Regions from separate parts of the Kosakonia cowanii JCM 10956 genome, predicted to be linked through region 1. Evidence: predicted binding sites of a transcription regulator. Region 1 holds the regulator's gene; each other region holds the start of a gene.
The links. Region 1 encodes sigma-54, which starts transcription at its own class of promoters, with help from an activator protein. Its sites were predicted from a motif close to GTTGGCACANNTTTCGCTNT; they were not measured.
Positions count from the first base shown of each region.

Region 1 (7,538 bases):
CCCGCTGCTCAGCGCGCGCGCCGATTACGTGACGCGGATTAACGGCGGTCGCGGCGCGGTGCGTGAAGTGTGTGACTTACTGCTGCTGGCACAGGGCAAGCTGGATGAAGCCAAAGGGCAATCAATATGAGTAAAACCAGACGTTGGGTCATTATTCTGCTGGCGCTGGTCGCACTGGTTCTGATTGGTATTAACTTCACCACTCAGGATGCGCCGGAACAGAGCGCAGCGAACAATTCAGATCCGACTTATAAAAGCCAACATACGGATACTGTCGTTTACAGCCCGGAAGGCGCGCTGAACTATCGTCTGATCGCGCAGAATGTGGAGTACTACTCCGCCGATAGCGTTAGCTGGTTTGCCAAACCGGTGTTAACCACCTTCGATGAGAACAAAGTTCCGACCTGGTCTATCAAGTCGGATAAAGCAAAGCTCACCGACGACAAAATGCTTTACCTCTATGGACATGTCGAAGTTAACGCGCTGACTGCGGACGCACAATTACGCAGAATCACCACGGATAACGCCCGGATCAACCTGGTCACCCAGGATGTTTTCTCAGACGATCAGGTTACGTTATACGGAACAACATTTAATTCCACCGGCCTGAAAATGCGCGGCAATTTACGCAGCAAAAACGCCGAGCTGATTGAAAAGGTTAGAAGCTCCTATGAAATTCAAAACAAACAAACGCAGCCTTAATCTTCTCCTGGCGAGTACGCTCTTCGCTGCCGCGCTTCCGGCGCTCGCTGTGACCGGGGATACCGACCAGCCGATCCACATCGACTCCGATCAGCAGTCGCTGGATATGCAGGGGAATGTTGTCACCTTCACCGGCAATGTCGTCGTGACGCAGGGGACGATTAAGATCAACGCCGATAAGGTGGTGGTCACCCGTCCGGGCGGCCAGCAAGGCAGAGAGATCATCGACGGTTACGGCAATCCGGCCACCTTCTACCAGATGCAGGACAACGGCAAGCCGGTTAAAGGCCACGCCTCGCAGATGCACTACGAACTGGAAAAAGATTTCGTCATCCTGACCGGCAACGCCTATCTCGAGCAGTTGGACAGCAATATTGCTGGTGACAAAATCACCTACCTGGTGAAAGAGCAGAAGATGCAGGCGTTCAGCGACAAAGGTAAGCGCGTAACTACTGTGCTGGTACCGTCGCAGTTACAGGACAAGAGCAACAAATCCGCCCCGGCCCCGGCGCAAAAGAAGAGTAACTAATCCGTTATGGCAACATTAACTGCAAAGAATCTCGCCAAGGCTTATAAAGGCCGTCGCGTGGTCGAAGACGTCAGTCTGACCGTTAACTCCGGTGAAATCGTCGGCTTGCTTGGCCCTAACGGCGCAGGGAAAACCACCACCTTCTATATGGTGGTCGGGATTGTTGCGCGCGATGCCGGCAACATCATTATTGATGATGAAGATATCAGCCTGCTGCCGCTGCATGCGCGCGCGCGTCGCGGCATCGGCTATTTACCGCAGGAAGCCTCGATCTTCCGTCGCCTCAGCGTCTATGACAACCTGATGGCAGTGCTGCAGATTCGTGACGATCTCACCACGGAACAGCGTGAAGATCGCGCCAACGAGCTGATGGAAGAGTTCCATATCGATCACCTGCGCGACAGCATGGGCCAGGCGCTCTCCGGCGGTGAACGTCGCCGCGTCGAGATTGCCCGCGCGCTGGCGGCAAACCCGAAATTTATCCTGCTCGATGAACCCTTTGCGGGCGTTGACCCAATCTCGGTTATCGACATCAAACGCATTATCGAGCATCTGCGTGACAGCGGGCTTGGGGTGCTGATTACCGACCATAACGTGCGCGAAACGCTGGCCGTATGTGAGCGCGCCTATATTGTCAGCCAGGGGCATCTCATCGCCCACGGCACGCCGCAGCAAATCCTTGAAGACGAACATGTTAAGCGCGTATATCTTGGGGAAGACTTCAGACTCTGATAGGGTAAGGTTTATTGACATTTTTTGTCGGAGAGTGCTGCTCTGAATATGAAGCAAGGTTTGCAACTACGGCTTAGCCAACAGCTAGCCATGACGCCGCAACTGCAACAGGCCATTCGCCTTTTGCAGTTGTCCACGTTGGAACTTCAGCAGGAACTTCAGCAGGCGCTGGAGAGCAACCCACTGCTGGAACAAACCGATCTTCACGAAGAAGTGGATAGCGAACAGGTTCAGGAAAAAGATGGCCTGGACACCGCGGATGCACTCGAACAGAAAGAGATGCCTGACGAACTGCCGCTGGATGCCAGCTGGGATGAGATCTACACCGCCGGCACGCCGTCAGGCAGCAGTAACGATTACATTGATGATGAACTGCCGATCTACCAGGGTGAAACCACCCAGTCGCTACAGGATTACCTGATGTGGCAGGTAGAGCTGACCCCCTTCTCCGATACGGATCGCGCCATTGCGACCTCGATCGTTGATGCCGTGGACGAAACTGGCTATCTCACCGTGACGCTTGAGGAGATCCTCGAGAGCATGGGGAACGACGAGATCGGCATGGATGAAGTCGAAGCGGTGCTAAAGCGCGTTCAGCGTTTTGATCCCGTTGGCGTTGCGGCGCGCGATCTGCGCGACTGCCTGCTGGTTCAGCTCTCTCAGTTCGCCAAAGCGACACCGTGGTGTGAAGAGGCCCGGCTTATTATCTGCGATCATCTCGATCTGCTGGCCAATCATGACTTCCGCTCGCTGATGCGCGTGACGCGCCTGAAAGAGGATGTGCTGAAAGAGGCGGTCAATCTGATCCAGTCCCTCGATCCGCGTCCCGGGCAGTCGATCCAGACCAGCGAGCCGGAGTATGTGATCCCCGATGTGCTGGTGCGCAAACACAACGGGCGCTGGACGGTAGAGCTTAACGCCGACAGCATTCCACGTCTTAAGATCAACCAGCAGTATGCAGCGATGGGCAGCGGCGGGCGTAACGACGCCGACACGCAGTTCATTCGCAGTAATTTGCAGGAAGCGAAGTGGTTGATCAAAAGCCTGGAGAGCCGCAATGACACGCTGCTGCGCGTCAGCCGCTGCATCGTCGAGCAGCAGCAGGCGTTCTTTGAGCAGGGCGAAGAATTTATGAAACCGATGGTGCTGGCGGATATCGCCCAGGCCGTCGAGATGCACGAGTCCACTATCTCTCGTGTTACGACCCAGAAGTACCTGCACAGTCCTCGCGGCATTTTTGAACTGAAGTATTTCTTCTCTAGCCATGTGAATACCGAAGGCGGCGGCGAAGCCTCCTCCACGGCCATCCGCGCACTGGTGAAGAAGTTGATCGCCGCTGAAAACCCTGCAAAACCGCTGAGCGACAGTAAGCTGACGACGCTGCTTTCCAATCAGGGAATCATGGTCGCGCGGCGAACCGTTGCGAAGTATCGAGAATCTTTATCCATTCCGCCGTCTAACCAGCGTAAACAGCTGGTGTGACCCAACCGATAAGGAAGACACTATGCAGCTAAACATCACCGGACAAAACGTTGAGATTACCGATGCCCTGCGCGAGTTTTTAAACAGCAAATTCGCCAAGCTGGAGCACTATTTCGACAGGATTAATCAGGTTTATGTTGTGTTGAAAGTGGAAAAGGTGACGCACATTTCAGATGCCACGCTGCATGTGAATGGAGGCGAACTGCATGCCAGTGCGGAAGGACAAGATATGTATGCTGCTATTGACGGTTTAATTGATAAACTGGCGCGGCAGCTCACGAAGCATAAAGATAAACTGAAACAACACTAATTGTCCGGGCGTCCGTCTGGCGCGTTGCACCCGACCGCAACCCGGTTGGGTGCTGGCTCCGGCGTCGCTTAGGTGAAATTATGATGAATAACGATTCGGCTCTTCAACTGAGCACAGTGCTTAACCAGGAATGTACCCGTAGCGGCGTTCACTGCCAGAGTAAAAAACGCGCGCTGGAAATTATCAGCGAGCTGGCGGCGAAACAGTTAGGTCTGCCGCCGCAGGTGGTCTTCGAAGCGGTTCTTACGCGTGAAAAAATGGGCAGTACCGGCATTGGTAACGGTATCGCCATTCCCCACGGCAAGCTCGAGGAAGATACACTGCGCGCCGTCGGCGTGTTTGTACAACTCGAAACGCCGATTGCCTTCGACGCTATCGATAATCAACCCGTCGATCTGCTCTTTGCCCTGCTGGTGCCGGCAGATCAAACCAAAACGCATCTGCACACCCTTTCACTGGTCGCCAAGCGGCTGGCAGATAAAACCATTTGTCGACGCCTGCGCGGCGCGCAGAGTGATGAAGAGCTCTATGAGATCATCACGCAGACAGAAGGCGAGCGCGGCGATGCGTAACCGGGTAAGACTATACTTGTCAGTCGTTCTGAGGAGAAATGACCCATGGTCCTGATGATCGTCAGTGGTCGTTCGGGTTCAGGGAAATCCGTGGCGCTACGCGCACTGGAAGATATGGGTTTCTACTGTGTTGATAACCTGCCGGTTGTGCTGTTGCCGGAACTGGCGCAAACCCTCGCCGATCGCCAGATCTCTGCCGCCGTCAGTATCGATGTGCGCAACATGCCGGAGTCGCCGGAGATCTTTGAGCAGGCGATGAGCAACCTGCCGGAGGCGTTTTCGCCGCAGCTGCTCTTTTTAGATGCGGATCGCAACACCCTGATCCGCCGCTACAGCGACACGCGCCGCCTGCACCCGCTCTCAAGCAAAAACCTGTCGCTGGAGAGCGCCATCGATGAAGAGAGCAATCTGCTTGAGCCGCTGCGTTCGCGTGCCGATCTGATTGTTGATACCTCAGAGATGTCGGTGCATGAGCTGGCAGAGATGCTGCGCACGCGCCTGCTGGGCAAACGCGAGCGCGAACTGACCATGGTCTTCGAATCCTTTGGCTTCAAGCACGGCATTCCAATCGATGCCGATTACGTCTTTGACGTACGCTTCCTGCCGAACCCGCACTGGGATCCGAAGCTGCGTCCGATGACCGGCCTTGATAAGCCCGTCGCCGCATTCCTCGACAGGCACACCGAAGTGCATAACTTCATCTACCAGACGCGCAGTTACCTCGAACTGTGGTTGCCGATGCTGGAGACCAACAACCGTAGCTACCTGACGGTTGCCATCGGCTGTACCGGGGGTAAACACCGCTCTGTTTATATCGCCGAACAGCTGGCGGACTACTTCCGCTCGCGCGGCAAAAACGTGCAGTCCCGTCACCGTACGCTGGAAAAACGCAAAACATGACCGTAAAACAAACCGTTGAGATCACCAATAAGCTGGGCATGCACGCGCGCCCGGCGATGAAACTGTTTGAACTGGTGCAGGGCTTTGACGCGGAAGTGCTGTTGCGTAATGAAGAGGGAACCGAAGCGGAAGCCAGCAGCGTGATCGCTCTGCTGATGCTGGATTCCGCCAAAGGCCGACAGATTGAAGTCGAAGCCAGCGGCCCTCAGGAAGAGGAAGCGCTGGCCGCGGTGGTGGCGCTGTTTATCGCCGGGTTCGACGAAGAGTAATCAGTGCAGGTTGTTACTCTGCAAAAAGCCTTCGCCACCCAGCTGTTGCATCTGGCGCATGATCCACGCCTGACGGTTACGCACATAACCTGAAGGCGCTGCCGCTTTATAACGAATCGGGTTCGGCAGCACCGCCGCCAGCAGCGCGGCTTCCGACATCGTCAGCCGGCTCGCGGGTTTATGAAAATAGCGCTGCGACGCCTCTTCCACACCAAATATGCCGTCACCAAACTCCGCAATATTCAGGTAGACCGTCAGGATGCGCCGTTTCGTCCATACCGCTTCCGTTGTTACCGTCAGCCCCGCCTCCAGCCCTTTTCGCAGCCAGCTTTTACCGTCCCACAAAAAGAGGTTTTTCACCGTCTGTTGCGACAGTGTCGAGGCGCCGCGAATGCGGTTCTCATGCTTTTCATTATGTGAGAGCGCTTTTTCGATGGCTTCTACATCTAATCCCCAGTGATCGGGAAAGCGCTGATCTTCAGCGGCAACCACCGCCAGCGCCATCCACGGTGAGATCTCATCCATGCTGACCCAGTCCGAGTGGGCGACATAGCTAAAATCCCCCGTCAGCCACGCGCTCAGTTGCCGCTCGACCATCACTGCGGAAAACGGCACGGGTAAGAAGCTGAACAGCAGAATACCGCCGCCCCAGAAGGCCACCAGCACTAACAGAACACGCAGAAGAAGGCGTTTTAGCGCGGCCTTCAGCTTACCGCCTCCGCCTCGCTTCATTCGCACAATACCAGCACGCGCGTCACCAGCTTCTCAATTCCTGTTGCCGCCTGGGCAATATCTTCCGCCAGCATATAAGCCGGTGTGGTCACCACTTTGTTCTCTTCATCGACAACAATATCGTCCACCGGACACGGCACGTGCTCAGCGCCCATCTCTTCCAAAACTTCGGCAGTGTCGACATCGGTTCCGATGGTGAGACGCAGCGGGAAGTCGAAAATCTTCGGTAGCGTCGCCGGCGCAATGCACATAAAACCGAGCGGTTTTCCAGCCTCGTGCATCGCCAGCGCGAGGGTTTTCAGATCACTATCCACTTCGCAGTCGCCGCCGAGGCTGGCAAAACTGCTGAGGTTTTTCGCCGCGCCAAAGCCGCCGGGGACAATCAGCGCATCCAGATCGTTTACTGATGCCTGCGCCAGTGGCGCGATCTTACCCCGCGTAATGCGGGCGGCCTCAACCAGCACGTTGCGGCTTTCCGCCATGCTTTCGCCGGTGAGATGATTGATGACATCACTTTGCGCTTTATCTGGTGCAAAACAGACGGCCTCTGCGCCGTTGCGGGCAAGCGCCAGCAGGGTAATTACCGCTTCGTGGATCTCGGAACCGTCATACACACCAGACCCACTAAGAACAACGCCGACTCTTTTCATGCCAAACATCCTTTCTGCGAATTGCGGTCAATAACTAAAAATTTTGATAAGGAAGCCTTGCTTCACACATTTCACTGATTGCTGTAACAAATCATTTAAGATTTGCTATCTTATGTGCGTGTGGTCGAATTTTAATAGACTGCGCCCTTGCAATTAAAACCAAAAATTACGGCGCAGCCACGGTTTCCCTGGTGTTGGCGCAGTATTCGCGCACCCCGGTTAATCCGGGGTCATTTTTTTGCAGCGTCTGCCACCCAGGCTTTGAGCACGGCGACATCATTGCGCCACTCCTGCTTCATCTCTTCCACCCATTCGCCGACATTATCCCACCAGGCGGGAAGATCCGGAGACTGGATCTGCTGGCCTAACTGCTGCAGATGGCGCAGGCCGACGGATCCGGCAGCGCCCTTAATTTTGTGCCCCTCTTCGACAATCCCTTTCTGGTCGCGCGCGGTAAGGTTCGACTCCAGCACGCTCAGATAACCTGGCATCATCTTCTCAAACACCGCCAGCCCATCGGTAATCAGCTTCGGCCCAACCAGTTCGAGATACTGCTCAAGCATGGCGGTATCCAGCAGAGTTTGCGCTTTGTCGTTGTCTATCGTTGCCACCTGTTCCTCCTCCTCATCTCCGGCGTCCCAAAACTTTTTGATCATTGCC
Region 1 covers NZ_CP019445.1:1,599,142-1,606,679, forward strand. Annotated here, with positions in the region: gene kdsC (3-deoxy-manno-octulosonate-8-phosphatase KdsC) at 1-130, shown strand, start outside; gene lptC (LPS export ABC transporter periplasmic protein LptC) at 127-702, shown strand; gene lptA (lipopolysaccharide ABC transporter substrate-binding protein LptA) at 671-1,231, shown strand; gene lptB (LPS export ABC transporter ATP-binding protein) at 1,238-1,963, shown strand; gene rpoN (RNA polymerase factor sigma-54) at 2,012-3,445, shown strand; gene hpf (ribosome hibernation promoting factor) at 3,468-3,755, shown strand; gene ptsN (PTS IIA-like nitrogen regulatory protein PtsN) at 3,836-4,327, shown strand; gene rapZ (RNase adapter RapZ) at 4,373-5,227, shown strand; gene npr (PTS phosphocarrier protein NPr) at 5,224-5,496, shown strand; gene mtgA (monofunctional biosynthetic peptidoglycan transglycosylase) at 5,497-6,228, opposite strand; gene elbB (isoprenoid biosynthesis glyoxalase ElbB) at 6,225-6,878, opposite strand; gene arcB (aerobic respiration two-component sensor histidine kinase ArcB) at 7,109-7,538, opposite strand, start outside.

Region 2 (7,538 bases), 590 kb from region 1:
CTGGCATCTGACGCTGTTTATTGAAAACGGTCGTATCCTGGATTATCCGGGACGTCCGCTGAAAACTGGCCTGCTGGAGATCGCGAAGATCCACCAGGGCGATTTCCGCATCACTGCCAACCAGAATCTGATCATTGCCAGCGTGCCGGAGAGCCAGAAAGCGGCGATCGAGCAGCTGGCGCGCAGCCACGGTCTGATGGATGCGGTAACCCCGCAGCGTGAAAACTCGATGGCCTGCGTCTCCTTCCCGACCTGCCCGCTGGCGATGGCGGAAGCGGAGCGTTTCCTGCCATCCTTCGTCGATAAAGTGGAAGCGCTGATGGTGAAACATGGCGTCGGCGACGAGCATATCGTGCTGCGCGTCACCGGCTGCCCGAACGGCTGTGGTCGCGCGATGCTGGCGGAGATTGGCCTGGTGGGCAAAGCACCGGGTCGCTACAACCTGCACCTCGGCGGCAACCGCAGCGGCACGCGCATTCCGCGCATGTACCGCGAAAACATTACCGAGCCGGAGATCCTTGGCGAGATCGACACCCTCGTCGGGCGCTGGGCACAGGAGCGCGACGCGGGTGAAGGTTTCGGCGATTTCACCGTGCGCAGCGGCATTATCCGCCCGGTATTAGATCCGGCGCGCGATTTTTGGGAATAAGCGTTACGGGCCGGATAAGGCGAAGCCGCCATCCGGCACTGACCACGCCACCCGGCAACAACACTGTGAGGAACCTATGTCCATACTCGATCTGAACGCGCTCAACGCGCTGGCGAAAGAGGAACGCGACCAGCAGCTGGCCGACACCAATGCCCAGCTTGAAACCTTCACCGCCGAAGCGCGCGTGGCGTGGGCGCTGGAAAACCTGCCGGGTGAGTATGTGCTCTCATCCAGCTTCGGCATTCAGGCAGCGGTCAGCCTGCACCTGGTCAACCAGGTCTGCCCGAATATCCCGGTGATCCTGACTGATACCGGTTATCTCTTCCCGGAGACCTACCAGTTTATTGATGAGCTGACAGAGAAGCTCAACTTAAACCTTAAGGTCTATCGCGCCGAGCAGAGCCCGGCCTGGCAGGAAGCGCGCTACGGCAAGCTGTGGGAGCAGGGCGTGGAAGGGATTGAGAAGTACAACCAGATCAACAAAGTCGAGCCGATGAACCGGGCGCTGGCTGATCTCAATGCGCAAACCTGGTTTGCCGGGTTGCGCCGTGAGCAGTCTGGTAGCCGCGCAGCGCTGTCGGTGCTGGGCATTCAGCGCGGTGTGTTCAAAGTGCTGCCGATCATCGACTGGGATAACCGTACGGTGTACCAGTATCTGCAAAAGCAGGGGCTTAAGTACCATCCGCTGTGGGATCAGGGCTATCTGTCAGTCGGTGACACCCACACCACCCGCAAATGGGAGCCGGGCATGGCAGAAGAGGAGACGCGCTTCTTCGGCCTGAAACGCGAATGCGGGCTGCACGAAGGGTAACTCTTCAGCCGTTGCCGGATGGCTACCGCGATTTTGCCGGTGTTGTAGGCCGGATAAGGCGCAGCCGCCATCCGGAAAACAGACCGCACCGGCTTAAGGCATCACATTGCCGGATGGCGCTAACGCTTATCCGGCCTACGATGAAGAGCCCGGTGTTGTAGGCCGGATAAGGCAAAGCCGCATCCGTCAAACAAACCGCACCGGCTTACGGCACCACACTGCCGGATGGCGCTAACGCTTATCCGGCCTACGATGAAGAGCCCGGGGTTGTAGGCCGGATAAGGCGCAGCCGCCATCCGGCAAACAGACCGCACCGGCTTACGGCATCACATTGCCGGATGGCGCTAACGCTTATCCGGCCTACGATGATGGCTGCGGTTTTGTAACACTCTTACTGCATCACACTCACATGGGCGGCGACAATCCGCCATCCGAACGGGAACTTCACCCATGTCTGCATCTGGCGGCCGATGCGCTCGCTGTTTTCGCGGGTAAACTCGGTGCTCGCCACCGCCATCTCATCGCCGAAGGTGGTGATGGTGGTATTACGTAACACCCGCTCTAATCCGGCTGACGGTCGCGCATGGCGAAAATCGCGGATTGCCGCCATGCCGTAAAGGTTCTCCGTCGCCCCGTAGCGCACCGTGCGCCCGTCATCCCAGAACAGCTCATCCAGCACCGCCACATCATTACTGATTAACGCCTGCTCATAACGATAAAACGCCGCTGTCACCTCGTTGAGGATCAGCGGGCGGTCAATATTGTCCCGATTCATGCCCCCTCCTGCGGATAAAGAAGCCCGGCCTGCTCCAGCCGCCATGCTGCCTGTAAACAGCGCGCCTCCTGCCACGGCGCGCCAATAATCTGCACGCCAATCGGCAGCCCGCGCTCACTCTTCAGTGCCACGGTCACCACCGGCAGGCCGAGAAACGAAATCGGCTGCGTCAGCATCCCCATGCTCGCTTTAACCGGCAAGTCACAGCCGTTAATGCGCATTGTCGCGTCCCCGATCTGCGTGGCGCTGCACGGCGTGGCGGGAGCGAGTAGCAGATCGACATCCTTAAACAGCGCCAGCGTCTCATCACGAAACCAGGCCCGGAAGCGCTGCGCCTGCGTATACCACGCCGACGGCGTCATCGCCCCTGCCAGCAGGCGCTCGCGCGAGTTCGGCTCAAACTTATCCGCCGCCGTGCGCAGGGCAGGCAGGTACGCATTTCCCCCTTCGGCAGCGGTCAGCACAAACGCCGCCGAACGCGCCAGCTCCGCCTGCGGCAGCGTCATCGCACGATCCGCAGCTAGTGCTTGTGCCACCTGGCTTAAGGCGCCCCTGGCATCGTTATCGCACCAGGTGGTGAAGAACCCCTCCAGCACCGCGCAGCGCAGCGGATCGTCACGGGTAAGCTGCGTAAGCGCTCGCTCAAGCGGGCGATCCGCTTGGGCGCGATCGTCCGGATCGTGCCCCTGCATGGCGTCATACACCCGCGTCAGATCGTCGACGGTGCGCGCCAGCGGGCCGATATGATCGAGGCTCGGCACAAAGGGGTGGCTGCCGCTGCGCGACAAACGCCCGAAGGTTGGTTTCAGGCCATTCACACCGCAGAGAGAAGCGGGCACGCGGATCGAGCCGTTAGTGTCGGTGCCGAGAGCGAAACTGACCATCCCCGCCGCGACCGCCGCCGCCGAGCCGCCAGAGGAGCCGCCTGCCACGCGGGTGCGATCGCGCGGGTTGCGCGTCGCGCCGTAGTGGCTGTTCTCAGTGGTAAAGCCATAGGCATAGGCGTCCATATTAAGCGCCCCGGCCAGCAGCGCTCCGGCGCGATGGAGCTGGCGCAGGGCAAAGGCATCCTGCGCGGCGGGCGGATCGTTGCTAAACAACTCCGCACCAGCCAGCGTCGTCACGCCTGCAATATCAAACAGGTTTTTCACCGCAAACGGCACCCCCGCCAGCGGCGGCAGCGTCTCGCCCCCGGCGATCTGGCGGTCAATCTGCGCCGCCTCGGCAAGCAGGCGCGGAGCGGTGACTTCAGTAAAGGCATTAATGCCGGGGTTAAGTTGATCGATGCGCGATAACGTCTGCAGCGCCAGTTCGTACGCGCTGAACCACTTCTCGCGCAGCCCGCGCTGAATATCCTCAATCGACAGATTCATAAGCGGTACTCTCCCGCCCCTTCCTGACGAGGGGGCAGGGGAAACTGCATTAACGGCTGCGCCATCGCCGCGATGCGCGCCAGCTGCACCTCAAGCTCCGCACGGCGCGCGTCATCAAGCGGCACGTCAAGTATCTGCTCCACCAGCCGGATCCACGCCGGCCAGTCTGTTGCGTCGTTATTCATCATCGCTCCTTAGAAACCTGCCGCGCTGCCGTTGCTGCGCGGATCAAATGCCCCCTCCAGCATGCCGTTGGCATGGCGCACAATCGCACCGGCATGGCCGGTCGCTTCGCTTAAGCCGGGCAGCCACTCCACTTCATGCCCCATGGCGCGCAGTGCCTGCGCCGTCTCTTCGCTAAAACGGTTCTCCAGCTTCAGGCTGTCGGAGGTCTGCCCCCAGGTGCGCCCGAGCAGCCAGCGCGGGGCGCAGACCGCCTCCTGCAATCCCATTCCCTGCAATACATGTCGGGTAAAGATCGCCGCCTGGGTCTGCGGCTGCCCGTCACCGCCCATCGTGCCGTAGACCATGGTGCGCCCATCATTAAGCCGCGCCGCCGCCGGGTTTAAGGTGTGGAACGGCTGTTTGCCCGGCATCAGCGCCAGCAGATGTTCCGGGTCGAGGCTGAAGGCCGCGCCGCGGTTTTGCAGCAGCACGCCGCTCTCCGGCAGCACTACGCCGCTGCCAAACTCGTGATAGATACTCTGGATAAACGACACCGCCAGCCCGTTTTTATCCACCACGCCCATCCACACCGTATCCCCCGGCCCTTTGCCTGGGCCCCAGGGGGCGGCGCGCTGCTCATCGATGCTGGCGGCGAGCTGTTCCAGCGGTGCCTGCTCCAGCAGGCTCTGCACCGGCAGCGTGACGTGGCGCGGATCGGTGATATAGCGGTCGCGCAGGCCAAAGGCTTTTTTGGTCGCTTCGACAATTCGGTGGATGGTCTGCACTTCACTGGCCTGTTCCATCGCCAGGTGATCGGTAATGCCGAGGATCGCCAGCGACACCAGCCCCTGAGTGGGCGGCGTCATGTTGAACACCTCGCCCTGGCTGTGCGCGAGGCGCAGCGGCACGCGGCGCTGGGCGCGATGAGCGGCGAGATCCTGCGCGGTCACCGGCAGGCCTAAGGCCGCCATTTCAGCGGCGATAATCGTTGCCAGCGGGCCGCGATAAAAACTGCCCAGCCCCTCAGTGGCAAGCCGGGTTAAGGTGCGCGCCAGTTTCGGCTGGCAAAAGCGGCTCCCCGCCAAAGGCGCACTGCCCTCTGGTAAGAAGGTGTCGGCAAAACCGGGGACATCGACCAGCTCAGCGTACTTCGCCTGGGTGGCGCTGGCCTGCGACTGGGTGACGGGAATACCGTCGGCGGCGTAGCGAATGGCATCTGCCAGCAGGCGCGAAAGTGGAAGCTGCCCGCCGCCGAGTGAGGTGGAGAACGTCAGCGCCTCCTCCCAGCCGCTCAATGTGCCGGGCACGGTTAACGCCGCCAGCGGGCCGCGATGGGGAATATGCGCATGCCCGTCATAAAAGGCGGTGGTCGCGTGCTGGCCCGCCGCGCCGCTGGCATCGATCGCCAACGGTTCGCCGTTCGGCGGCACAATCAGCCAGAAGCCGTCGCCGCCAATGCCGTTCATATGCGGGTAGACCACCGCAATGGTGGCCGCCGCCGCGACCATCGCTTCAATGGCGTCACCGCCGTGGCGCAGCACCGAGAGCGCCGACTCGCTGGCAAGGTGGTGGGGCGTTACCGCCATACCGGAGGGGGCCATATTACTCTGCATCGTCACGCTTCCTTTTTTGCGGGTATAGCAGAGTGCTAAGCAAGAGCTGTTCCAGATTGACGCGATACGTTTCACTGTGTCAGCTTTAGCTGAAACAAAAGTTGCAGGAGGCGTTATGCAGCAGCTCGATATGCGCTTACGCGCGTGTTACGACCACCTCTCGCCGCAGGAGCAGCGGGTGGCCGCCTTTATTCTCGATCACTTCGACGACCTGGTGAGCTACAACAGCGCGGAGCTTGCCCGCTTAAGCGGCGTGTCGAAGGCGACCGTCAGCCGCCTGTTTCGCCGACTCGGTTACGACAACTTCAAAGCGATGCGCGATGAGCTGCGCACCCTGCGCCAGAGCGGGATGCCGCTGGCGGAAAGCCGCGAGGCGGTGCAGGGCAACACGCTGCTGGCGCGCCACTATAAGCAGGAGATGGCGAACCTGACCCAGTGGATCAACAGCCTCGATGCGGAGCAGTTTGCCGCCATTATCGCGGCCCTGAGCGCTGCCCGGCGGGTGGTGATCATTGGCTTTCGCAACAGCGCGCCGGTGGCGCTGCATCTGCGCCAGCAGTTATTGCAAAGCCGCGGGCAGGTGGCGGTGATGCCACAGCCTGGGCAGACGCTGGCGGAGGAGATTGTCGATCTCACTGAGGAGGATATGGTGGTAATGGTGGCGTTTCGCCGCCGTCCGCGCGGCGTGCGTCCGCTGCTGGAGACGCTGCAAAGCCGCGGCGTGCCGGTGCTGGTGCTGAGTGAAGCGCAGGCCAGCGGGCTGAAAGCCGTTAGCCGCTGGCATATCGGCCTGCCGCTGGAGAGCGTCTCGGCCTTCGACAGCTACAGCAGCGCCATGAGCCTGGTGAATCTCCTCGCTAACGCGCTGCTGCACACCACGCTTAGCGAAGGGCGGCAGCGCATTCACACTATCGCTGCGCTCTATCAGGATCTCGACGAACTCGAAGCGCGCTGATGCACTTTTTTGGTGCTTTCGCACCACGCTGATGACACCTCGCGGGGCACGCTGTGCCCCCGATTTTGTGGTTTACCCCGCAGTCCCGTCCCCTCCGTCTATGGCACATTAGTTGCAGAAATAGAAAATAAGAACCTTTTGTTTCATTGACCGGATGAAGGACGTGCCAATGTTTGATCTCTCCCACAGTTCACAAATCAACCCGCCTCAACGCCTGCTGATGGGGCCAGGGCCGATCAATGCCGATCCGCGCGTACTGCGCGCAATGGCGAGCCAGCTTATCGGCCAGTACGATCCGGTGATGACCGGCTACATGAATGAGGTAATGGCGCTCTATCGCGGCGTCTTTCGCACCGAAAACCGCTGGACGATGCTGGTGGATGGCACCTCGCGCGCCGGTATTGAGGCGATCCTCGTCTCCGCCATTCGCCCCGGCGACCGCGTGCTGGTGCCGGTGTTTGGCCGCTTCGGTCACCTGCTTTGTGAAATCGCCCGCCGCTGCCGCGCCGAGGTGCATACCATCGAGGTGCCGTGGGGCGAAGTCTTTACGCCGGATCAGATTGAAGAGGCGATCAAGCGCGTTAAGCCGCGCCTGCTGCTGACGGTGCAGGGCGACACCTCGACAACGATGCTGCAACCCCTCGATAAACTGGGCGAGATCTGCCGCCGCCACGATGTGCTGTTTTACACCGATGCCACGGCGTCACTCGGCGGCAACGCGCTGGAGAGCGATGCCTGGGGGCTGGATGCGGTCTCTGCCGGGTTGCAGAAGTGCCTTGGCGGGCCGTCCGGCAGCGCGCCGGTCACCTTAAGCCCGCGCATGGAGGCGGCGATCCGCGCTCGCCGCTGTGTTGAGCAGGGGATCCGCACCGAGGCCCACGAAGATGGCAGCGAGGAGATGATCTACTCCAACTATTTCGATCTCGGCATGGTAATGGATTACTGGGGGCCGGAGCGCCTGAACCACCACACCGAAGCCACCAGCATGCTCTTCGCCGCCCGCGAATGCGCGCGCATTATGCTGGAGGAGGGGATGGATAACCTGATTGCCCGCCACGAACTGCACGGCCGCGCGCTGCTCGCCGGTATCCAGGGAATGGGGCTTGGGGTGTTTGGCGACATCCGCCACAAGATGAATAACGTGCTCGGGGTGGTGATCCCGCCTGAGGTGCACGGTGAAGAGGTGCGCCAGCGCCT
Region 2 covers NZ_CP019445.1:2,185,592-2,193,129, forward strand. Annotated here, with positions in the region: gene cysI (assimilatory sulfite reductase (NADPH) hemoprotein subunit) at 1-649, shown strand, start outside; gene cysH (phosphoadenosine phosphosulfate reductase) at 726-1,460, shown strand; gene hpxZ (oxalurate catabolism protein HpxZ) at 1,852-2,235, opposite strand; gene BWI95_RS10255 (AtzE family amidohydrolase) at 2,232-3,608, opposite strand; gene hpxX (oxalurate catabolism protein HpxX) at 3,605-3,793, opposite strand; gene BWI95_RS10265 (gamma-glutamyltransferase family protein) at 3,803-5,386, opposite strand; gene BWI95_RS10270 (MurR/RpiR family transcriptional regulator) at 5,502-6,341, shown strand; gene BWI95_RS10275 (pyridoxal-phosphate-dependent aminotransferase family protein) at 6,511-7,538, shown strand, end outside.
Region 2: a site for sigma-54 is predicted at 5,423-5,442, ahead of BWI95_RS10265 (gamma-glutamyltransferase family protein). Genes of this name have one in related genera too.

Region 3 (7,538 bases), 1.3 Mb from region 1:
GGTGGAAGGCCTCCCCCATGACAAAGTTCTGCTTCAGGGTTGCCAATGGTACGCGGCTGAAATCGCTCCAGGCTCCGAGCACCCGGTTGAAGTCGATATCGACAATCACATTACCTAAATCAAAGATATAGAGCATTTGCCTCTCCTTGCCTGCCATGGAGAGTTAACTGTAGCGGGAAAGTTTCCGCTTGAATAGCGGGCCCTTTCACGCCCGCGATCGCGGGATAAAAAAAGCCGCTGATAATCAGCGGCTTTTGTTGGGCTAAAAGAGGAGAATTACTCTTCTTTTGCACCGCGCATGGCGCGTTTACGGTCGTTCTCAGTCAGATGACGTTTACGGATACGAATGGACTGAGGTGTTACCTCTACCAGTTCGTCATCATCGATGAACTCGAGCGCCTGCTCCAGGGTCATCTTGATCGGCGGAACCAGAACCGTTGCTTCGTCAGTACCGGACGCACGCATGTTGGTCAGTTTCTTACCGGTCAGGCAGTTTACCGTCAGGTCGTTAGAGCGGCTGTGAATACCGATGATCTGGCCTTCATACACTTCCGCACCGTGACCGAGGAACAGCTTACCGCGATCCTGCAGACCGAACAGCGCAAACGCAACCGCTTTACCCTGACCGTTGGAGATCAGCACGCCGTTGTTACGCTGGCCCACTTCGCCCGGACGAATATCGTCGTAGTGGCTGAAGGTGGAGTACAGCAGACCGGTACCAGAGGTCATGGTCATGAACTCTGAACGGAAGCCGATCAGACCGCGGCTTGGGATCACGTAGTCGAGACGTACGCGGCCTTTGCCGTCCGGATTCATGTTTTTCAGATCGCCTTTACGCTCGCCCAGTGCCTGCATGACAGAACCCTGGTGCTGCTCTTCAACGTCCAGCGTTACGTTCTCGAACGGCTCTTGTTTGCGGCCATCGATTTCGCGGAAGATTACTTTCGGACGGGAAACCGCCATTTCGAAACCTTCACGACGCATGTTTTCGATCAGAACAGAGAGGTGCAGCTCACCACGACCAGAAACACGGAACGCATCCGCATCCTGAGTCTCTTCAACGCGCAGCGCAACGTTGTGCACCAGCTCTTTGTTCAGGCGGTCAAGGATCTGACGAGAGGTAACATATTTACCCTCTTTGCCACAGAACGGAGAGGTGTTGACGTTGAAGAACATGGTGACGGTCGGCTCATCAACGGAGAGCGCCGGCAGCGCTTCAACACTCTGCGGATCACAGATGGTGTCGGAGATATTCAGCTCGCCCAGACCGGTGATTGCAATGATGTCGCCCGCTTCAGCCACGTCACTCTCAATACGCTCCAGCCCCAGGTGAGTCAGCACTTTGCCAACTTTACCGTTACGGGTTTTGCCTTCGCTATCGATGATAGTGACCTGCTGGTTCGGCTTCACTTTACCGCGCTTGATACGGCCGATGCCGATTACGCCAACGTAGTTGTTGTAATCGAGCTGGGAAACCTGCATCTGCAGCGTGCCGTCGAGATCGACGTTCGGTGCCGGTACATGTTCAACAATCGCCTGGTACAGCGGGGTCATGTCTTCAGCCATGTTTTCGTGGTCCAGACCCGCGATACCGTTCAGCGCAGAAGCGTAAACGATCGGGAAGTCCAGCTGTTCGTCGGTCGCGTCAAGGTTAACGAACAGGTCGAAGACCTGATCAACAACCCAGTCCGGACGCGCGCCAGGACGGTCAACTTTGTTGATTACCACGATAGGTTTCAGACCATGGGCAAATGCTTTTTTGGTCACGAAGCGCGTTTGCGGCATCGGGCCGTCAAATGCGTCAACCACCAGCAGCACGGAATCGACCATGGACATTACACGCTCAACTTCACCACCGAAGTCGGCGTGCCCTGGGGTATCAACGATGTTGATACGATAATCATTCCATTTGATAGCGGTGTTTTTAGCGAGGATGGTAATCCCACGCTCTTTCTCCAAATCGTTGGAGTCCATCACACGCTCTTGAGTTTCAGCACGTTCGTCGAACGTACCGGATTGCTGCAGCAGCTTGTCAACCAGGGTCGTTTTACCATGGTCAACGTGAGCAATGATGGCGATGTTACGCAGATTTTCGATCACAACTTTGCCTCAGGCATTAGAAATAGCGCGTTATTGTACACGTATTAATCGAAGGACTAAACAGGATCACAAACATACCCTGCAAACAAGTATTGCAGAGTTGCTTTGTGATCGCTTTCACGGAGCGTTAAAAGGGGCAAATAACGAAAATTGCACCAATATGGTGCCCTATGTTTCCATAAAAGCACTATATTGGTGCAAGGTAACCATCATGGTGCAGCCCTTTTGCACTATGCCGAGCATGATAACGCCTTTTTGGGGTGATTTAAAAGTTGGCATAGATTTCGCTTATCCATTGTACGGCAACTACGCCAGATTTACGTAGTAATTAGAAGACCTCGTTACCACGACGACAATGACAATCCCGGGAGAGTTTAAGTATGTCCGCTGAACACGTTTTGACGATGCTGAATGAGCACGAAGTGAAGTTTGTCGATCTGCGCTTCACAGATACCAAAGGTAAAGAACAGCACGTCACGATCCCAGCCCATCAGGTAAACGCTGACTTCTTCGAAGAAGGCAAAATGTTTGATGGTTCTTCGATTGGTGGCTGGAAAGGCATCAACGAATCCGACATGGTGCTGATGCCGGACGCCACTACCGCTGTCATTGACCCGTTCTACGAAGAGTCTACGCTGATTATTCGCTGCGATATCCTCGAGCCAGGCACTATGCAGGGCTACGATCGCGACCCACGCTCCATCGCCAAACGCGCTGAAGAGTACCTGCGCTCCACCGGTCTGGCAGACACCGTGCTGTTCGGGCCAGAGCCGGAATTCTTCCTGTTTGACGACGTGCGTTTCGGCAGCTCCATCTCCGGTTCCAGCGTTGCTATCGACGATATCGAAGGCGCATGGAACACCACCACCAAATATGAAGGTGGTAACAAAGGTCACCGTCCGGCTGTGAAAGGCGGTTACTTCCCGGTTCCGCCGGTAGACTCCTCTCAGGATCTGCGTTCCACCATGTGTCTGGTGATGGAAGAGATGGGCCTGGTTGTCGAAGCGCATCACCACGAAGTGGCGACTGCGGGTCAGAACGAAGTGGCAACCCGCTTCAACACCATGACCAAAAAAGCGGACGAAATTCAGATTTACAAATATGTGGTACATAACGTTGCGCACCGCTTCGGTAAAACCGCGACCTTTATGCCGAAACCGATGTTCGGTGATAACGGTTCCGGTATGCACTGCCACATGTCTCTCTCCAAGAACGGCACCAACCTGTTCTCTGGCGACAAATACGCTGGCCTGTCTGAAATGGCGCTGTACTACATCGGCGGCGTAATCAAACACGCTAAAGCGATCAACGCCCTCTCTAACCCGACCACCAACTCCTACAAGCGTCTGGTCCCGGGTTACGAAGCACCGGTTATGCTGGCCTACTCAGCCCGTAACCGTTCTGCCTCTATCCGTATTCCGGTTGTTGCCTCTCCGAAAGCGCGTCGTATCGAAGTGCGCTTCCCGGATCCGGCTGCGAACCCGTACCTGTGCTTTGCCGCACTGCTGATGGCGGGTCTGGATGGTATTAAGAACAAAATCCACCCGGGCGAAGCAATGGACAAAAACCTGTACGATCTGCCGCCGGAAGAGGCGAAAGAGATCCCACAGGTTGCAGGCTCCCTGGAAGAAGCGCTTAACGCGCTGGACGCTGACCGCGAGTTCCTGACCGCCGGCGGCGTATTCACCGACGACGCTATCGACGCTTACATTGCGCTGCGCATTGAAGAGAACGACCGCGTTCGCATGACGCCGCACCCGGTAGAGTTCGAACTCTATTACAGCGTTTAATTACGTTATTAATACTCAGCCTCTTTCTCGTCACAGGCAGCTGACGGCGAGAAAGAGGCCAGAGAATTTTTTAGTTGCCGTGGAAACTTTGGCCCATCACACGATGGGCTTTTTTCGCCGACAACAACCTGATCTCACGCGCTTTTTCTTTCTATAACGCTATACTGCACAAAATTGGTGCATATCTCCGGGAGACTGCTACATGGCAAGCGGCGCGCTGCCCGATGCTGGGCAGATCCTCAACTCTTTGATCAACAGCATCCTGCTGGTTGATGACGACCTGGCGGTACATTACGCCAACCCCGCAGCACAACAGCTGCTGGCGCAAAGCTCGCGCAAACTGTTCGGCACCCCGCTGCCGGAACTGCTGAGCTACTTCTCCCTCAATATCGACCTGATGCGTGAAAGTTTGCATGCAGGCCAGGGCTTTACCGATAACGAAGTGACGCTGGTCATCGACGGGCGCTCGCATATTCTCTCCCTGACGGCGCAACGCCTGCCGGACGGGCTGGTGCTGCTGGAAATGGCGCCGATGGATAACCAGCGTCGTTTAAGCCAGGAGCAGCTTCAGCATGCTCAACAGGTGGCGGCGCGCGATCTGGTGCGCGGCCTGGCGCATGAGATTAAAAACCCGCTGGGCGGCCTGCGCGGCGCGGCACAGCTTTTGAGTAAAGCCCTGCCCGACCCGTCGCTGCTGGAATACACCAAAGTGATCATTGAGCAGGCCGACCGCCTGCGCAATCTGGTCGATCGCCTGTTAGGGCCACAGCAGCCGGGAATGCACGTTACCGAAAGCATCCATAAAGTGGCCGAGCGCGTGGTGAACCTGGTGTCGATGGAGCTGCCAGCTAACGTCACGTTAATTCGCGATTACGATCCCAGTTTACCGGAGCTGGCGCACGATCCTGACCAGATCGAGCAAGTTTTACTCAATATCGTGCGCAATGCGCTTCAGGCATTAGGGCCGGAGGGCGGCGAAATTATTCTGCGCACCCGCACCGCGTTCCAGTTAACGCTGCACGGTGTGCGTTATCGCCTGGCAGCAAGAATCGATGTGCAGGATAACGGCCCGGGTATACCGCAGCATCTGCAGGACACGCTGTTTTACCCGATGGTCAGCGGCCGCGAAGGCGGCACCGGGCTTGGCTTATCGATTGCACGCAGCCTGATTGATCAACACTCAGGCAAAATTGAATTTACCAGTTGGCCAGGCCATACCGAGTTCTCGGTATTCCTGCCTATTCGGAAGTAGAGGTGTTTATGCAACGAGGGATAGTCTGGATCGTGGATGACGATAGCTCCATCCGTTGGGTGCTTGAACGCGCGCTCACCGGGGCAGGCTTGAGTTGTACAACGTTTGAAAGTGCCATTGAAGTGCTTGATGCGCTGACCACCAAAACGCCGGATGTTCTGCTTTCGGATATCCGTATGCCCGGTATGGACGGGCTGGCACTGTTAAAACAGATTAAGCAGCGCCATCCGATGCTTCCGGTCATCATTATGACTGCCCACTCCGATCTTGATGCGGCGGTAAGCGCTTATCAGCAGGGAGCATTCGACTACCTGCCTAAACCGTTCGATATTGATGAAGCGGTGGCACTGGTTGAGCGCGCTATCAGTCACTACCAGGAGCAGCAGCAGCCGCGCAATGTGCAGGCTCTCGGCCCGACCACCGATATCATTGGCGAAGCGCCGGCGATGCAGGATGTGTTTCGCATTATTGGCCGTCTGTCGCGCTCATCGATCAGCGTATTGATTAACGGCGAGTCCGGCACCGGGAAAGAGCTGGTTGCCCATGCGCTGCATCGCCACAGCCCGCGCGTCAAAGCGCCGTTTATCGCGCTCAATATGGCGGCAATCCCGAAAGATTTGATTGAATCGGAGCTGTTTGGCCACGAAAAAGGGGCTTTTACCGGCGCTAACACCATTCGTCAGGGGCGTTTTGAGCAGGCCGACGGCGGCACGCTGTTTCTTGATGAGATTGGCGATATGCCGCTTGATGTGCAGACGCGTTTGCTGCGCGTGCTCGCCGATGGGCAGTTTTACCGCGTGGGCGGCTATGCGCCGGTGAAAGTCGATGTGCGTATTATTGCGGCGACACACCAGAACCTGGAGCTGCGCGTGCAGGAGGGGAAATTCAGGGAGGATCTGTTCCACCGCCTGAATGTTATCCGTGTGCATCTGCCGCCGCTGCGCGAACGCCGGGAAGATATTCCGCGTCTGGCGCGCCACTTCTTACAGGACGCGGCCCGTGAACTGGGTGTGGAAGCGAAGCTGCTGCACCCGGAAACCGAAGCGGCATTGACCCGTCTGGCATGGCCGGGCAACGTGCGCCAGCTGGAGAACACCTGCCGCTGGTTAACGGTGATGGCGGCAGGGCAGGAAGTGCTGATTCAGGATCTGCCCAGTGAACTGTTTGAAGCTACCGCGCCGGAAAGCCCGTCGCAGAGTTTGCCGGACAGCTGGGCAACGCTGCTCGCGCAGTGGGCCGATCGCGCGCTGCGTTCCGGTCATCAAAACCTGCTCTCTGAAGCGCAACCGGAGATGGAGCGCACCCTGCTGACCACCGCGCTGCGCCACACTCAGGGGCATAAGCAGGAAGCGGCACGCCTGCTTGGCTGGGGGCGCAATACCCTTACGCGTAAGTTAAAAGAGCTGGGAATGGAGTAAACGTAAAGCGCGATCCGCCCGCGAAAAGTGCTGCTATTTTGTGCTTTACTGTTCGTCGCAGTGCAGTATGATCTTGCGCGTTCAGGGGGGTTATCATGCTGGAATCGTTCATTCATCTGGTTACGGCTGGCGCCTCTGCCAGCCATACGCCACAAACGGCTGTCGCAGCGCTGCTGTGTGCAACGCTGGTCGGGCTGTTTAGCTAACGGTTTAACAGGCCTGGTGCTTTTGCAGGCCTGTTAAATCACCCGCGAGAACTGCTGTAGCCGCGCTTTCTGGCGCAGATAGACATCGAAGCACATGCAGATGTTGCGAATCAACAGACGCCCTTTCGCCGTTACCTGAAGCCCCTGCTCATCCCTCTCCACCAGCCCATCTTTGATCAATGGCGCAAGCAGTTGCAGATCTTCAGCAAAGTAGTCCTGGAAATCGAGATCCCACGCGCGCTCAATATCGCTGAATGAGAGACGGAAATTACAGATAAGCCCTTTGATCACATCCCGGCGAATGCAGTCATCGCGGGTCAGCGCAATGCCGCGCCACAGCGCATTTCCCTGCTCATCAACCTGCTGATAGTAGTGTTTGAGCTCTTTCTGGTTTTGCGCATAGCTGTCGCCAATCATGCTGATGGCAGAGACGCCAAGGCCCAGCAGATCGCTGTCGCCCTGAGTGGTGTAACCCTGGAAGTTGCGGTGCAGCACGCCGTTGCGCTGGGCAATCGCCAGTTCATCATCCGGACGGGCAAAGTGATCCATGCCGATAAACTGATACCCGGATGCGGTCAGCGAGGAGATGGTCTGCTGCAGGATATCGAGCTTCTGCTGCGCCGAAGGCAGATCCGCGTCTTTGATTTTACGCTGGGCGGCAAAGAGCGTCGGCAGATGTGCATAGTTGAAGACGCTTAAGCGATCGGGGCTGAGTTCGCCGACGCGTTGCAGCGTATAGGCGAAACTCTCCGGCGTCTGTTTGGGCAGGCCA
Region 3 covers NZ_CP019445.1:258,187-265,724, forward strand. Annotated here, with positions in the region: gene yihX (glucose-1-phosphatase) at 1-136, opposite strand, end outside; gene typA (ribosome-dependent GTPase TypA) at 277-2,100, opposite strand; gene glnA (glutamate--ammonia ligase) at 2,481-3,890, shown strand; gene glnL (nitrogen regulation protein NR(II)) at 4,093-5,142, shown strand; gene glnG (nitrogen regulation protein NR(I)) at 5,151-6,560, shown strand; gene BWI95_RS23190 (YshB family small membrane protein) at 6,656-6,766, shown strand; gene hemN (oxygen-independent coproporphyrinogen III oxidase) at 6,800-7,538, opposite strand, start outside.
Region 3: a site for sigma-54 is predicted at 2,372-2,391, ahead of glnA (glutamate--ammonia ligase). Genes of this name have one in related genera too.

Region 4 (7,538 bases), 500 kb from region 1:
TGCCGCTTTGCGGGAACCGGCTCGATCTGGCAACCTTCTGGCAGACGTGGCTGGGCTGGCAGGCGCTACCCTCCGCGCGGGCGTGGGCATTCCACGATGCGCTGGCGTGCGGCTTTGCCGGGCTTGCGCGCGAGCAGGCCTGCAAGCGCGGCATTACGACGCTGGTGTTCAGCGGCGGCGTGCTGCATAACCGCCTGCTGAAAGCCCGCTTACAGCACTACCTGGTCGATTTCACGCTGCTTTTTCCCCACCAGCTTCCGGCCGGGGATGGCGGCATCGCCTTCGGCCAGGGGCTGGTGGCGGCCGCGCGGGCTATTGCCCCAGCGCCTTCAGCAGCGCAAAGGCCTCTTTCATGCGATCTTCACTGACCACAAACGCGCGCAGCTTATCATCAATGTCGAACCCTTTTGCCACCATGCCTGCGGCATCGGTAGTGATGCGCCAGCGCAGGTCGGCGCGCGAGGTTTCACCCGCCAGGTGCAGCGGCATCAGCGGCGTTTTCACCTTTACCAGCATCGGCGGCAGCGTCAGTTGTGCCGGGCTTCCGGTCAGGTTTTTCGCCAGCGTCATGGCGCTGAGCTGAATGGGTTGCAGGAAGGGCAGTACCTGACCATTAATCTCGGCGCAGTCGCCCAGCGCGAAGAGATGCGGATGGCTGGTTTGCAGCGTTGCGTCGACGACAATCCCGCGGCGGGTCTCCAGCCCGGCAGCTTGCGCCAGTGCGGTGTGCGGCACCAGACCGGTGGCGGCAACCACCACATCGGCATCGACACTGCATTCATCATCCAGCTGCGCCCGCACGCCGCTCTCCCGAGCCTCAAGCCGTGCCAGTTTAGAGGCGAGCAGCAGGCGCACGCCGTTTGCCGTCAGGCAGTGTTGCAGGCGAGCGCTCACCTCCGGCGGCATCAGCGCCGGAAGGATGCTGGCGGCGTTATCCAGCAGGGTGACGGTTTTCCCGGCGCGCTGAAAATCCATCGCTAACTCACAGCCAATCAGCCCGGCACCGACAATCAGCACCCGCTTTGCCGCCCGCAGTTGCTCTTCGCAGGCGTGGTACTCCTGCAAACTGTTGAGCGTCAGCATCATTTCACGCCCCGGCAGCGGCGGCACAAAGGCTTTCGCCCCGGTCGCCAGCACTAACTTATCGTACTGCCAGCTTCTGTCGGCGCTTTTCACCACCTGCGCATGGGGATCGATGGCGGTGACAAAGGTGTAGGGGAAAAGGCGCACGTTGAACTGCTCGGCGAAGTCGCCCGCCGTCTGGCGGATCAGATCCTCAGCGCGCTGCGCCTGGCTTATCACATGGCTCAGTTCCGGCTTGCTGTACTCTTCCATGCCGTCGGCGGCAATCAGCGTCAGCGGCACGTGGCTGTCCAGCTTGCGGATATTTTTCACCAGCGTGCGGGCGGCGAAGCCCGAGCCGATAATCACAATCCCGGCGCTCATTTTGCCTCCACTGCCAGTTCGTCAAATACCTCTTTACCCAGCGAACACTCCGGGCAGAGGAAGGTGTCTGGCACCTCAGACCATGGCGTACCCGGCGCGACATCCTGCATCGGCTCGCCTGTTTGCGGGTCATAAATCCACTGGCAGACGCTGCACTGCATACGCGGGCCGAGATCGGCGGCTGATTCTGCGCAGCCGCTGGCGGCTTGCGCGGCGGGCTGGCTGAGCGGCTCCGGCAGCGGAGCGAGCGCCCACTGGCGGGCGATATCGCGCCCGTGCTGGCGGCAGATCTCCAGCGCGTCGACATCCGGGCGCCATTTCGCTTTCAGGCTAAGGGACATCTCAAACCCGGCATCCTGCAAACGCGTCGAGAGGCGATCGACCGCGCCGCCGCTCCAGCCGTGGGAGCCAAAGGCGCTGGCGCGCTTATTGCGAAAACGCAGGCCGGTGATCTCCTCCACCAGCCCGGCGATCTTCGGCATCATCACGTTGTTCATCGTCGACGTGCCGACCAGCACCCCTTTGGAGCGGAAGACATTGGTGAGCACATCGTTTTTATCGCTGCGCGCAACGTTGAAGATTTTCACCGCCACGCGCGGATCGACTTCGTTGATTCCCTGGGCGATGGCGTCGGCCATCATGCGGGTGTTGTTCGACATAGTGTCGTAGAAAATAGTGATGCGATCTTCCTGATAATCCGCCGCCCATTTCAGATACAGCTCAACGATCTGCGTCGGGTTATCGCGCCACACCACGCCGTGGGAGGTGGCAATCATCTCCACCGGCAGGTTAAAACCGAGGATCTCGGTAATTTTCGGCGTTACCAGCCGGCTAAAGGGGGTGAGGATATTGGCGTAGTAGCGCTGGCACTGCTCAAACAGCTCGGCCTGATCCACCTCATCATTGAACAGATGTTCGTCGCAGTAGTGCTGGCCGAAGGCGTCATTGCTGAACAGCACCGCGTCGCCGGTCAGGTAGGTCATCATGCTGTCGGGCCAGTGCAGCATTGGCGTTTCGACAAAGATCAGCTGTTTGCCGTTGCCGATATCCAGCGTATCGCCGGTTTTCACCACATGGAAATTCCATTCAGGGTGATGATGGTGGCCGTTAATCGAGTCGATAGCGTTATGGGTACAGTAGATTGGCGTATCGGGGATATGCGACATCAGCTCCGTCAGCGCGCCCGCGTGATCCTCTTCGGCGTGGTTAATGACGATGTAGTCGATCATCGCCAGATCGATCTCGCCGCGCAGGTTCTGCACGAACTCGCGGCTGAATTTGTGATCGACGGTATCAATCAGCACGTTTTTGCCCTCGCGGATCAGGTAGCTGTTATAGCTGCTGCCCTTCAGCGTTTTGTATTCGGTGCCGTGAAAATCACGAACTTCCCAGTCGCGTTGTCCAACCCAGTGAATGTTGTTTTTTACATGAATCGCCATGATCGTAATCCTGTGCAGTTTCTCAGTGTGATACATGGCTATATCAAGAGGCGTGCCAGCTTTTTATCATTTTGATATTGATATATTTTTTTAAAATAATCGAAAATTAGAATGTCATTATGACTATGATAAATACAGTCAATATGACACTATGCATTGTCAAAATGACAGTGAGGTCAGAATGAGTTTTTCACTGAATGTGCTGGCGGGCATCGCCATTGAGCTGCAAAGCGGGATCGGTCACGCGGATCGTTTCCAGCGGCTGATTACCACCCTGCGTCAGGTGCTGGCGTGCGATGCCTCGGCGCTGCTGCGCTACGAGGCGCGGCAGTTTATTCCGCTGGCGATCGATGGGCTGGCGCAGGATGTGCTCGGGCGGCGCTTTACCCTTGAAGGCCACCCGCGGCTGGAAGCGATTGCCCGCGCTGGCGATGTGGTGCGCTTTCCCGCCGACAGCGATCTGCCCGATCCCTATGATGGCCTGATCCCCGGCCAGGAGAAACTCAAGGTGCATGCCTGCGTCGGCCTGCCGCTGTTTGCCGGGCAAAACCTGATTGGCGCGTTGACGCTTGATGGCATGTCGCCGGATCAGTTTGACGCCTTCAGCGATGAGGAGCTGCGGCTGGTGGCCGCGCTGGCGGCAGGCGCGCTTAATAACGCGTTGCTGATTGAGGAGCTGGAGCGGCAGAACATGCTGCCCGGTGCGCCCGCGGCGTTTGAACAGGTCGCGCGCAGCGAGATGATCGGCCTGTCGCCGGGGATGGTGCAGCTGAAAAAAGAGATCGCCATCGTTGCGCCTTCGGATCTCAACGTGCTGATTGGCGGCGAAACCGGCACTGGTAAAGAGCTGGTGGCGAAAGCAATCCATGAAGCCTCGCCGCGCGCCGACAAGCCGCTGGTGTATCTCAACTGTGCCGCGCTGCCGGAGAGTGTCGCCGAGAGCGAACTCTTCGGTCATGTGAAAGGGGCCTTTACCGGAGCCATCAGCAACCGCAGCGGCAAGTTTGAAATGGCCGATAACGGCACGCTGTTTCTTGATGAGATTGGCGAGCTTTCGCTGTCGCTACAGGCGAAGCTGCTGCGCGTGTTGCAGTATGGCGATATTCAGCGCGTCGGCGATGACCGCAGCCAGCGTGTTGATGTACGGGTGCTGGCCGCCACCAACCGCGATCTGCGTGAAGAGGTGGTCGCCGGACGGTTTCGCGCCGACCTCTATCACCGCCTGAGCGTCTTCCCCTTACAGGTGCCGCCGCTGCGCGAGCGGGGCGAGGATGTGGTGCTGCTGGCGGGCTATTTTTGCGAGCAGTGCCGCCTGCGTTTTGGTCTCGGGCGCGTGGCGCTAAGCCCTGCTGCGCGCGGGCATTTGCAGCGCTACGGCTGGCCGGGAAACGTGCGCGAGCTGGAGCATGCCATCCACCGCGCGGTGGTGCTGGCGCGCGGTACGCAGCATGCCGGGGATATCGTGCTGGAAGCGCATCACTTTGCCCTGAGCGATGAACCCGTGCCGCCGGCAAAGCCGGTAAGCGTGCCATTAAGCGGGCAAAACCTGCGCGAAGCGACGGAGGCGTTCCAGCGCACACTTATCTCCCGCGCGCTTGAGGAGAGTGGCGGCAAGTGGGCTGCCTGCGCCAGAGCGCTGGAGATGGACGTCGCCAACCTGCACCGGCTGGCGAAGCGTCTTGGGCTGAAGGACTAGAGAATACCGGCCTGGTAAAAGTCCTGCAGGTTGATGGCACCGACCAGTTCACCTGCATCATCTACCACCGGCGCGGCGGCGATTTTGCGCTGCATCAGACGCTCTTTGGCATCCACTGCGCGGCTGCTGGCGTCAAGGGTAATGCCGCCCGGCGTCATCGCCTCGCTGACCACCGCAGTTAACGCTCCGCCCGCCACCAGCCAGCGGCGCAGGTCGCCATCCGTAAACACCCCGTGCACGTGACGCCCGGCGTCGCAGACCGCTACCAGACCCAGCCCGGTGCGGCTCAGCTCCAGCATCGCGTCCATCACGCTGCTGGTCAGCATCACCTGCGGCACCTGGTCCGCTTTGCGCATCAGATGATGCACTTTGTTTAATAGCCGTGCGCCGAGCGCACCCGCCGGATGCGAGCGGGCAAAGTCCTCTTCGTCAAAGCCGCGCGCCTGCATGACTGCAATCGCCAGCGCATCGCCCATCATCAGCGTATTGACGGTGCTGGACGTCGGCGCGAGGTGCATTGGGCAGGCTTCGCGCTCAACGGCGATATCGAGCACCGCGTGGGCGGCAAGCGCCAGCGGCGAACGCGGTTTACCGGTCATCGCCAGCAGCGTGACGGCTTTCTCGTCGAGACGCGGCAGGATCAGATCCAGCTCTTTTGCCGAGCCGGAGTAGGAGATAAACAGCATCACATCGCGGCTCTCGATCATGCCGAGATCGCCGTGCAGCGCCTCTGCCGGGTGGACAAAAAAGGCCGGGGTGCCGGTGCTGGCGAAGGTGGCGGCAATCTTCTTGCCGATATGCCCGGATTTACCGATCCCGGAGACGATCACTTTGCCTTTGCAGTTCAGCACCGTTTCAGCGGCGCGAACGAAATCGTCGCCGAGGCGCTCCGGCAGGCGGCTTGCTTCCTGTAGCTCCAGCAGCAGCGCCTGGCGTGCGGCGTTAATAAAAGAGTCACGCATTTTCTTCTCCGGCAATAATCACATCGATTCCTTTCTCTTCCAGCGCGGCGCGAACGTCCGGCGGGATCCCGGCGTCGGTAATCAGCTTATCGACGCTCTCAAGGCTACAGACAATATTGGGGCTTTTACGACCAAACTTGGAGGAGTCCGCCATCAGGATCACCTCGCGGGCGGCGTTGCACATCGCTTTGCTGACGGTGAAGACCTCGTTAAAGGTGGTCACCCCGGCGTTGAGATCGATGCCGTCGGTGCCCATAAACAGCTTGTCGAAGCTGAACTGCTCAAAGGCGTTCTCCGCCAGCTGGCCGTGGAAGGAGGCCGATTTTTTACGGAATGTGCCGCCTGGCATCAGGATGGTCTGTTCGTTATCCAGCTCTGAAAGGGCGTTGACGATATGCAGGCTGTTGGTCATCACGGTGATGTTATTGAAGTGGCTAAGCAGCGGCACCATTTGCAGCACCGTGCTGCCCGCGTCGAGGATAATCGAGTCGCCGTCGTGGATGTAGCCAACGGCTGCTTCGGCAATCAGCCCTTTCTGCACGGTGTTGATCAACGTTTTGTGATCGATGGGCGGATCGGCCTCGTCTTTATTTAGCACCACCCCGCCGTAGGTGCGGATCACCGCGCCGGACTGCTCCAGCGCGACCAGATCTTTGCGGATGGTTGTGCCGGTGGTATCAAAGTGGTGTGCCAGCTCTTCAACAGAACACTTTCCCTGCTTCTGAAGATGCTCAAGAATTGCCGCCTGACGCTGACGTGGTTTCATAGGCGAAGATATCCTGCGTTACGTTGCGAAATGATAATTTCGCAAGCTATTAGCGTTCACAACGAAATTATCCATGTTTCATTTTAAGCGCCAATGATAGAGCATTCTGACAGCCCGGATCATGGGGAAAGATCACATCGGGCTCTAATTCCTCTCTTTTTACGCCGATTAAGCGCTCAATTTTGCTCGGGCGGGCAAAAACCGTCAGGCCGCGCATCAGCAGCGTGTCGCTGACGCGATCGTGTTGATCGAAGGCCACCGCCAGCACCACGCGCGGTTTAAAGCGCCCGCCCGAGCGACCAACGCCGACGCGCCCGCGCTGGCAGAGCGCGTCGAAAGCTTTGTTGAACTGGCGGATTTGCCAGCCGCCAAGCGCTAACTGGCTGAGCCAGGCGATAACGGCGAGAGTGATAAGGGATGAAACCATCGATGTCTCCTTTGAATGCGATACCGCATAACGGCATCAGGCAGTTGTGCGGGCTGTTTGCCGGATGGCGGCTGGCGCCTTATCCGGCCTACAAAACCGCAGCGCCATCAGGCGTTGGTGCGGGCTGTTTGCCGGATGGCGGCTGACGCCTTATCCGGCCTACAAAACCCAGGTCTACATAAATCACTGAACCCGTAGGCCTGATAAGCGCAGCGCCATCAGGCGTTGGGGCCGAATCAGAACATCACCTGACCGCCGGTGACGTTGATTGACTGGCCGGTACAGTAGGAGGCTTTCGGGCTGGCGTAAAACATCAGCACGTTCAGCACATCCTGATAATCGCAGCCGCGCTTCAGCGGCACTTTATCAACGTAATGCTGCTCCACTTCCTCTGCCGGAATGCCAAGCTTGCTGGCATATTGCGGGATCAGCGACTGGAACATTGGCGACTTCAGCAGGTTGCCGAGCATCAGCGAGTGCACGGTAATGCCATACTCCGCCAGATCCAGCGCCAGGGATTGCGTCAGCCCCACGCCGCCGAACTTGGCCGCGCTGTAGCCGGAGTTGTGCTTGCTGCCCACTTTGCCCGACTTGGAGTTGATTTGAATAATGCGCCCCTGGATGCCGTCGCGGATCATCAATTTGGCGAACTCGCGGGCGCAGAGGAAATACCCCACCAGGTTGACCTGCAGCGAGCGGTCAAAATCCCCCAGCGCGAAGTCGCTGATAAACGCCGCTTTGGCGATGCCGGCGCTGTAGACCAGCAGATCGGCACGGCCAAAAATCTCATCGACGCCGCGCG
Region 4 covers NZ_CP019445.1:1,103,090-1,110,627, reverse strand. Annotated here, with positions in the region: gene hypF (carbamoyltransferase HypF) at 1-368, shown strand, start outside; gene norW (NADH:flavorubredoxin reductase NorW) at 313-1,446, opposite strand; gene norV (anaerobic nitric oxide reductase flavorubredoxin) at 1,443-2,885, opposite strand; gene norR (nitric oxide reductase transcriptional regulator NorR) at 3,067-4,581, shown strand; gene gutQ (arabinose-5-phosphate isomerase GutQ) at 4,578-5,543, opposite strand; gene srlR (glucitol operon DNA-binding transcriptional repressor SrlR) at 5,536-6,309, opposite strand; gene gutM (transcriptional regulator GutM) at 6,377-6,736, opposite strand; gene BWI95_RS23240 (hypothetical protein) at 6,739-6,882, shown strand; gene srlD (sorbitol-6-phosphate dehydrogenase) at 6,973-7,538, opposite strand, start outside.
Region 4: a site for sigma-54 is predicted at 2,926-2,945, ahead of norV (anaerobic nitric oxide reductase flavorubredoxin). Genes of this name have one in related genera too.